DNA from 2 places in the Candidatus Clostridium stratigraminis genome. Region 1 is predicted to be linked to the other one. Evidence: riboswitches for the same ligand, from Rfam matches in the RefSeq annotation. Region 1 holds a riboswitch; the other holds the start of a gene.
What was found. Region 1 has a riboswitch for S-adenosylmethionine ahead of ACJDUG_RS12910 (methionine ABC transporter ATP-binding protein). Riboswitches for the same ligand answer to the same signal wherever they lie in the genome.

Region 1 (4,440 bases):
GTTCCGTCAATATCAAAAAATGCTCCAACATTTTTATCCATAACTACCTCCACCTAAACCTTTATTATTATAATATTACATTTACAATTATAATGCTATATTTTTATAAAAAGAATAAGCACCTAAAATAAATCAGCCCTGTTATCTGGTTTACTTTGGGTGCCTAAACTCTATTGTTTATCTATATTAGAAAGCTGGAATTATGCTTCCTTTATATTTATCTTCAATAAATTTTTTAACTTCTGGAGAATTTAGTGCCTCAGATAGTGCTTTGATGTATGGCTTATCTTTGTCTTGCTTTCTTACTGCTAAAACATTTGCATAAGGCGAGCTTTTATCTTCTAATACTAAAGCATCCTTACTTGGATTTAGCTTAGCTTCTAATGCATAATTTGTATTTATAACTGCAGCATCTACATCATCTAAAGTTCTTGGCAGCTGAGCAGCTTCAAGTTCTTTAATTTTATACTTATTAGGATTCTCTGTAATATCTATTGCAGTAACTAGGTCTCCGCTCTTTAATTTAAATAGGCCTGCACTTTCTAGCAACCTTAAGGCTCTAGCCTCATTTGTAGGATCGTTAGGAACAGCAATTGTAGCACCTGCCTTTAAGTCCTTTATACTTTTAACCTTCCTTGAATAAACTCCCATAGGCTCAATATGAACCTTTACAGTATAGTCAAGATCAAGTTTCTTTTCTTCATTCATAGTTGTTAAATAAGGAATATGTTGAAAGAAGTTTGCATCTATTTCTCCATCATTTAGAGCTATATTTGGTTCAACATAATCTGTAAACTCTTTTATATTTAGGGTGTAACCCTCTTTTTCTAAAATTGGTTTTACAACTTGAAGTATTTCTTCATGTGGCACCGGAGATGCCCCTACAGTAATTACTTTTTTATCATCCTTTTGTGCAGCTACCGCTGCATCTTTTTTTGCATTGCAGCCGGCTAATCCAACTAATAAAACTGCACTTAATATTAAACTTATTGTCTTTTTCATATTTAAAACCCCCTAATTAATAAATATTTTTAATGACTTAATTTTTTATAGGCATAATTTCCTAAACTCTGCAATAACTGAACTATTATCATAAGTATTATAATTGTGTAAATCATTATGTCTGTTTTATATCTTTGATATCCATACCTAACAGCAATATCACCAAGACCCCCAGCTCCAATGGTTCCTGCCATTGCTGAATAGCCTATAACACTTATTACCGTAAGAGTTATCCCTAGCACAATTGAAGGAAGAGCCTCCTTCAGCATTACCTTGAAAATTATTTGTGAAATACTAGCTCCAAAAGCTTTTGCTGCTTCTATTATTCCAGAATCCACTTCTTTAAATGCTGATTCTATAACTCTAGCTGCAAATGGAGCAGCTCCAACAGTAAGCGGTACAATAGCCGCATTTTTACCAATAGTTGTGCCAACTACAAGCTTAGTAAAAGGAAAAATTGCTATCATAAGTATTATAAAAGGAAAAGATCGTAATAGATTGATTATAAAATCTAATACCTTATTAATTATGGCGTTAGGTTTTAAGCCCTTTTCATCAGTTATGACAATAATTATTGCAGGAAAGAAGCCAATAATTACAGCAAAAATAGTTGATAAAATAACCATATATAAAGTGTCCCATACCCCAGGCAGCAGTATTTGTAAAAATAAATTACTAAAGCTCATTGTAAACAACCTCCCAGCTTATTCCTTTCTTTTCTAGAAATTTTAAAATCTTCTCTTTATCCTCTTCAAGTACATTAACTACAAGGCTTCCAAGCACGTTCTCTCTAAATTTTTCTAATTTGCCCCAAACAATTGAAAAATCAATATCTAGCTCTCTTGCCATAGAAGTTATAATACTTTGCTGACTCAAATCTTTAGGAAAGAAAATTTTTATGTTTACACCTTCTGCTGGAAGTATTTCTTCTTCTCCCATTAAATCCTTTAGCTTTTTAGTTGGCCTTAAAAACAATTCCTCCACTCCGCCTATTCCCTTTATTTCACCTCCTTCCATAAGCGCAACCTTTTCACATACCTCTTTAATTACTTCCATTTGATGAGTAACTATAACTATTGTTATATTTAGCTTTTTGTTTATATCCCTTAAAAGCTCAAGGATGGATTTTGTTGTTCTTGGATCTAATGCTGAAGTAGCTTCATCACATAAAAGTATTTTAGGCTGCAGCGCTATTGCCCTGGCAATAGCAACCCTTTGCTTTTGACCTCCGCTTAATTCCTTTGGATAATTAAATACTTTTTCTTCAATACCAACCATTTTTAATAAATCATTTACTCTTTTTTTTATATCCTCATTTTTGTAACCCCACAGTTTAAGTGGAAGTGCTACATTTTCATAAACATTTCTTCTATTTAAAAGATTAAAGTTTTGAAAAATCATTCCTAATTCTTTTCTAAATATTCTAAGCTTTTTAACAGATAATTCCCCTACTTCTTTACCCATTATATTAATGCTGCCGGAATCATATTTTTCTAGTCCGTTTAAGCATCTTAGAAGTGTAGATTTACCTGCACCGCTGTGGCCAACTATACCGAATATATCACCTTCTTCAATTTTTAAACTAACCCTATTAAGAACTTTAACCTTTGAAAAGCTCTTCGAAACCTCACTTATCTCTATCATACAACTCTCCTATCCCTAAATTAATAAATAATTTCAATTGTTAATGATTATTATTCTGAATTAAAATAAAAAATAAAACCCGAGGAAACCTCGGGTTTTAATAAACCTGCCTGTTTCGCTCATCTATCAGTATTCAAAAGAATACTGCAGGAATTGGCACCATTGTATTATAAATAATACCGGTTGCCGGGCTTCATAGGGCCAGTCCCTCCACCTCTCTAGATAAGTCCATATTAAGTTTTAGCACTTTAACACTTTACAACGTCAAAACATTCATTTATTGTTTATATTATAGTACCTTCAAAATTGAAAGTCAATAGTAATTTGCAACTTTTCAAATTAATTTATGCAGATTTTATAATTCTATTAATTTTTGCCTCAAATTGTTTTGTATCCTCTTTATCCATTGATTCTATACCTGAAAGCCTATAAGAGATTCCTAATTTATCATACTTGGCTACTCCTAAGGTATGGTATGGTAGTAATTCAACTTTTTCAACGTTTTTAATTTCTTTTATAATTCCCTGCATTTTTTCCATATGTTCTTCTGAATCTGTAATACCTGGAACTACTACATGTCTAATCCATATCTTAACATCTGTTTTTTCTAATGCAGCAAGAAATTGATTAAACCCATGTTTGCTTTTACCAGTTAAATTTTTATATCCAATATCATCTACATGCTTTATATCTAGCAAAACTAAATCTGTATATTTTAATATTTCTTCATATTCTCCAAAGCCATAACCAGCTGTATCTATGGTTGTATGAATATTATTTTCCTTGCAAAGCTTAAGCATTTCTAGTAAAAATTCAGGTTGAAGGAGAGGATCCCCTCCTGAAAAGGTAACTCCACCACCAGATCTTTCAAAGTAAGGCTTATAACGAAGTATCTTTTTCATTAATTCTTCTGGTGTCATTTCAGTTCCGCCATCTCTTGCCCAGGTATCAGGGTTGTGACAATAAGCACATCTAAGCTTACAACCTTGTAGAAAAACTACAGTTCTAACTCCAGGACCGTCCACCAAACCCATACTTTCTATTGAGTGTACTCTACCTTTAATCATGAAATCCCCTCCTTTAAATTTTTAAAAAGTTTTTACTTACATTTTTTCATGGAATGTTCTGCTTATGACTTCCTTTTGCTGAGCTTTTGTTAATCTATTAAAATTAACTGCGTATCCAGAAACTCTTATTGTTAAGGTAGGATACTTTTCTGGGTGTTCCATTGCATCCATTAAGGTTTCTCTATTTAATACATTTACGTTTAAGTGGTGAGCATTTTGTCCAAAGTATCCATCCATAACAGCTACTAGGTTGTTGACTCTAGATTCTGAATCCTTACCTAATGCGTCTGGAAGTATGGAGAATGTATTGGATACCCCGTCCTGGCAGCATGAATATGGAACCTTAGCTACTGAATTAAGTGATGCAAGAGCTCCTTCTAAATCTCTGCCATGCATTGGGTTAGCTCCTGGTGCAAATGCTTCTCCCGCTTTTCTTCCATCAGGTGTGGAACCTGTCTTCTTACCGTAAACAACGTTTGAAGTTATAGTTAAAACTGATAATGTATGCTGAGCATCTCTATAAAGCGGGTGTTTCTTAAGTTCATTTGAGAATCTTTCAGCTAAGGCTACAGCAATGCTATCAACTCTGTCATCGTCATTTCCGTACTTAGGGAATTCTCCTTCAACTTCAAAGTCAACAGTTATTCCATTTTCTCTTATAGGCTTAACTTTAGCGTATTTTATAGCGCTTAAGGAATCTGCAGCAACTGAGAATCCTGCTATACCA
Region 2 (4,440 bases), on a different contig from region 1:
ATTCTACATCCGTATTAATAGGTTCATAAGTATCTAAGGCAAGAGTTAATATTTTTTTAGTTACACCAAGTTCCGAATAATAAAAGGGTAACAAAAATACACACTTTTTATCCTCAATAACTTCAACCTTTATCTTCCCTTCAACAGTGCTGTCATATAATACTAATTCTATGTCCTCTTCTTTTATGGTAAGGATATTCTTTCCTTCCTTTAAAAGAAGTTCTAAAGGCATATATGTATTTCCAAGGCTGCAGAATTCATTGATAATATAGTTAATACCACTGCTGATTCTATAGGTAGAATTTAGCTCTACACCTAGACTCCTGGCAATTTTATCTGCAGTTTTAAAGCCTATTCCATTAATTTCTTCTGTTAAAATATATGGGTTTTGCTTAACCACATTTATGGAGTCCTCGCCAAATTTCTTGTAAATTTTAACACATTGACTTGTAGTTACACCATAGGTTTGCAGGAAAACCATTATATTTTTTACTTCTCTTTGTCTTAAATAGGACTCCTTAATAATTTCAAGTTTTTTTTCTCCAATCCCTTCTATTTCTTTAAGACAATCTATATCATTATCCATTAGCTCTAGACTTTTATCTCCAAATTTATCAATTATCTTTCTGGCTGTAACTGGTCCAATACCTGAAATAATTCCAGATGATAGATATTTTTCAATTCCAACTATAGAATTAGGTAATAATTCCTCATAGCCTTCCACCTTAAATTGATCACCAAACTGAGGATGTTTAACCCATATCCCTTGCAGCTTTAGGCTTTGGCCTTCAGTTAAATATGGAATATAACCTACAATTGTATATTTTTCATCTGCATCCTTAATAATAGAAACGACATAGCCATTCTCTTCATTTTTAAATATTATATCCTCAACTACGCCTTGAATTTCTGGCATAAAATCTCTCCTAAACTCTATAAAAATATATAACCTATAATTATAGGATACATTATTGAATTACTTTAAACAACTTTATTTAACTTAATAATTCTGTTGTCTATATTATTGTCCAATAATAATTAATGTAATCTTTAAAATTCAATTCCTCAGCAATAAAAAATCCCTGGCTTATGATAGCCAGAGATTTTTTATTAGTTATTTAACCTTGATGATAAGCTTTTTTCTAGTAAAAATGATATTAATGGAATAATAATCAAAATTATCAGCCCTAGTAAAATAGTATTAGGATTACCCTTATAAATAAGAGCCATCTTATTTATGAAATGAATAAACGAATAAGCTGAAAGCATAGCACTTCCTATAGCTATAACTGCTATCAAAACTAATGCTCTATTAAATAAAACTCTAATTCCTTTTAAAATTGTAATAACTCTTTCTCTCCATTCACTTTTCATAATATTCCTCCTTTTGTGTCGGAACACTGAGTAGTTTAAGACCACTCACTTCCGCTCGCAAACTACTCGTAAAAGTCCATTTAGGACTTTTACCTCTTTTCAGAACATAGCATTATTTAAATTTTTGATAAATATAGTTTTTACAATTAAAATACATATTATTCATGTATTATAGTTATTTGTAATTACATCCTCTTTTAAACAAAAAGTCTTAAACAGAACATAAGACCACTGACTTAGTCAGTAGTCTTATAAAATAACTATAAATATTTTTTTATTTCTTCTACTTTATTATTTTTCTCCCATGGAAGATCAATATCAGTTCTTCCAAAATGGCCATATGAAGCTGTTTGTTTGTATATTGGCCTTCTTAGATCTAAAGCCTTAATTATGGCCGCTGGTCTTAAATCAAATACTTTGTTAATAATATCAATTATTTTATCATCTTTTACTTTTCCTGTACCAAATGTATCAACTTCAATTGAAACTGGTTTTGCAACTCCTATAGCATAGGCAAGCTCAATTTCTAATTTATCAGCAACACCAGCTGCAACCAAATTTTTAGCAACCCATCTAGCTGCATAGGCTGCAGATCTATCAACTTTTGTTGGATCTTTTCCTGAAAATGCTCCGCCACCATGTCTTCCATATCCGCCATAGGTATCTACAATAATTTTTCTGCCAGTAAGTCCTGAGTCACCATTAGGTCCACCAATAACAAATCTGCCAGTTGGATTTACTAAATACTTTGTGTTTTCATCTAAGAGTTCTACTGGAACAACTTTTCTTACAACATGTTCAATTAAGTCTCTTTCGATTTCCTCACGAGTTACTTCTGGATTATGTTGTGTAGATATTACAATAGTATCGATTCTTATAGGCTTGTCATCTTCATATTCTACAGTAACTTGGGTTTTTCCGTCTGGTCTTAAGTATGAAAATGTACCATCCTTTCTAACCTCTGAAAGCTTTCTAGCAAGTCTATGAGCCATTGCAATTGCAAGCGGCATATATTCTGGTGTTTCGTTAGTAGCATAACCAAACATCATACCCTGGTCACCAGCACCTATTGCCCCTATATTTTCTATTTGTCCATTTTTGGCCTCAAGAGCTTTATCAACACCCATAGCTATATCTGTGGATTGTTCATCTATAGAAGTGAGGACTGAACAAGTATCAGCATCGAAACCAAACTTTGCTCTAGTATACCCTATTTCCTCAACTGTTTTTCTTACAACCTTAGGTATATCTACATAACAATTAGTTGATATTTCTCCCATAACTAATACCATGCCTGTAGTAACTGCTGTTTCGCAGGCAACCCTTGCATTTGGATCCTGGGCTAATATAGCGTCTAGTACTGCGTCTGAAATTTGATCACAAACTTTATCTGGATGCCCTTCAGTAACTGATTCTGAAGTAAATAATCTTCTCATTTTATAACTCCTTCCTATATGTTACAAGTATGTTTTAACAAAATAAAGCCTCTTCTACAAGAAGAGGCGTGTTTAACACATCACTTATCTTGCAGATATAACTCTGCTGGAATTGGCACCTTAGTATAGTACTTGGTTGCCGGGTTTCATAGGGCCATTTCCCTCCACCTCTCTTGATAAGAGCTAATAATTTAATTCTAACCTAGAATAACATAGGAAACTAAAACTGTCAATAAATTATTTTAAATTAATAATACATTTTTCATCTTATATTTAATGGATTTCAAGCATATATATTATTGAATAATTTTCATTTTTAATTTTAAACTTTGGCCTAAAACAATTGGGAAAAACATTTTTTGCAAGGAGGGCATATTTTGAGTAAAGTTAGATCCCATTATGATAATCCTTTAGCATATTATGAAATTGCAACCTTTCTAAAAGATTATATTGATGATAATACAATTATAGTTTGTATTGGAACAGATAGATGTATTGGAGATTGTCTTGGTCCCTTAGTAGGTACTCTATTGAAGGATAATTTTTTTCCCTTCCCGGTATTTGGTACCATCTCAGAACCAATTCATGCGCTAAACATTGATAGAAAACTAAATGAAATAAAAAGTATATATCCTAAAGCAAATATTATAGGTATTGATGCTTGTTTGGGAGATACTGAAAGTATTGGTGAGATCCAGGTTAGAGATTATCCTATCCATCCTGGTAAGGGAGTTGGCAAATCGCTTCCTGAGGTTGGCAGAGCCTCTATTATAGGTATAGTTGATTCAAGCGACAGTAATGAATTGTTTACTACAAGAAATATAAGATTGGATTTGATAATGAAGCTTTCAAAGGTAATAACACATGCTATTATTCATTCATATTACCTCTATTCTGGAAATAGAATAAATTTTACCAGTAAATAATAAAAATCAAAATAAAAGCCGCAGTATAAGCATTATCTCATATTTATTATAAAACAGATGCTTTTACGCGGCTAATTTATGTTATATTTTAGAACCGTAAATTTATTTATCAATTAATGAAACATCATAACCATTTGAACTAATATCAATTTTATCTAGATATTCTAGAGCTTTTCCAGTCCCTTTTGCCACACAAGACACAGGTTCCTCAGCAACAAATACTGGTACTTTAGTAACGCTAGCAATAAGTTTATCTAGCCCATTTAGAAGTGATCCTCCACCAGTCATAATTATACCTTTATCTGCAATATCAGCAGCAAGTTCAGGAGGAGTTTTCTCAAGTACAGCATGTGTACAGTCTGCTATACTATTTACTGTATCACTTAGTGCTTCTCTCATTTCTTCTGAAGATACAGTTATATTCTTGGGAAGGCCAGTAATCAGGTCTCTTCCTCTTATTTCCATAGCAACTTCATTTTCTCTTTTAAATGCACATCCAATATTTATCTTCAAGTCTTCTGCTGTTCGTTCTCCAATCATAAGCTTGTGTTTTTTTCGAATATATCTTGCTATTGCTTCATCAAACTTGTCTCCTGCAACTTTAATTGAAGATCTAACTACAATGCCTCCTAAAGAAATAACAGCAACATCTGTTGTTCCTCCGCCAATATCTATAACCATACTTCCGCTTGCTTCAGTTATAT

Region 2: it holds a riboswitch for S-adenosylmethionine, as region 1 does, so the genes downstream of both, metK (methionine adenosyltransferase) here and ACJDUG_RS12910 (methionine ABC transporter ATP-binding protein) in region 1, are expected to answer to the same signal.

What each region holds. Positions count from the first base shown of each region.
Region 1 covers NZ_JBJHZZ010000010.1:15,141-19,580, reverse strand. The annotation lists gene ACJDUG_RS12925 (HAD-IB family hydrolase) at 1-41, opposite strand, end outside; gene ACJDUG_RS12920 (MetQ/NlpA family ABC transporter substrate-binding protein) at 187-1,002, opposite strand; gene ACJDUG_RS12915 (methionine ABC transporter permease) at 1,032-1,688, opposite strand; gene ACJDUG_RS12910 (methionine ABC transporter ATP-binding protein) at 1,678-2,646, opposite strand; SAM riboswitch class I at 2,763-2,875, opposite strand; gene pflA (pyruvate formate-lyase-activating protein) at 2,991-3,713, opposite strand; gene pflB (formate C-acetyltransferase) at 3,750-4,440, opposite strand, start outside.
Region 2 covers NZ_JBJHZZ010000001.1:577,429-581,868, reverse strand. The annotation lists gene recD2 (SF1B family DNA helicase RecD2) at 1-916, opposite strand, end outside; gene ACJDUG_RS02790 (hypothetical protein) at 1,111-1,374, opposite strand; gene metK (methionine adenosyltransferase) at 1,635-2,810, opposite strand; SAM riboswitch class I at 2,892-2,993, opposite strand; gene yyaC (spore protease YyaC) at 3,188-3,736, shown strand; gene mreB (rod shape-determining protein) at 3,839-4,440, opposite strand, start outside.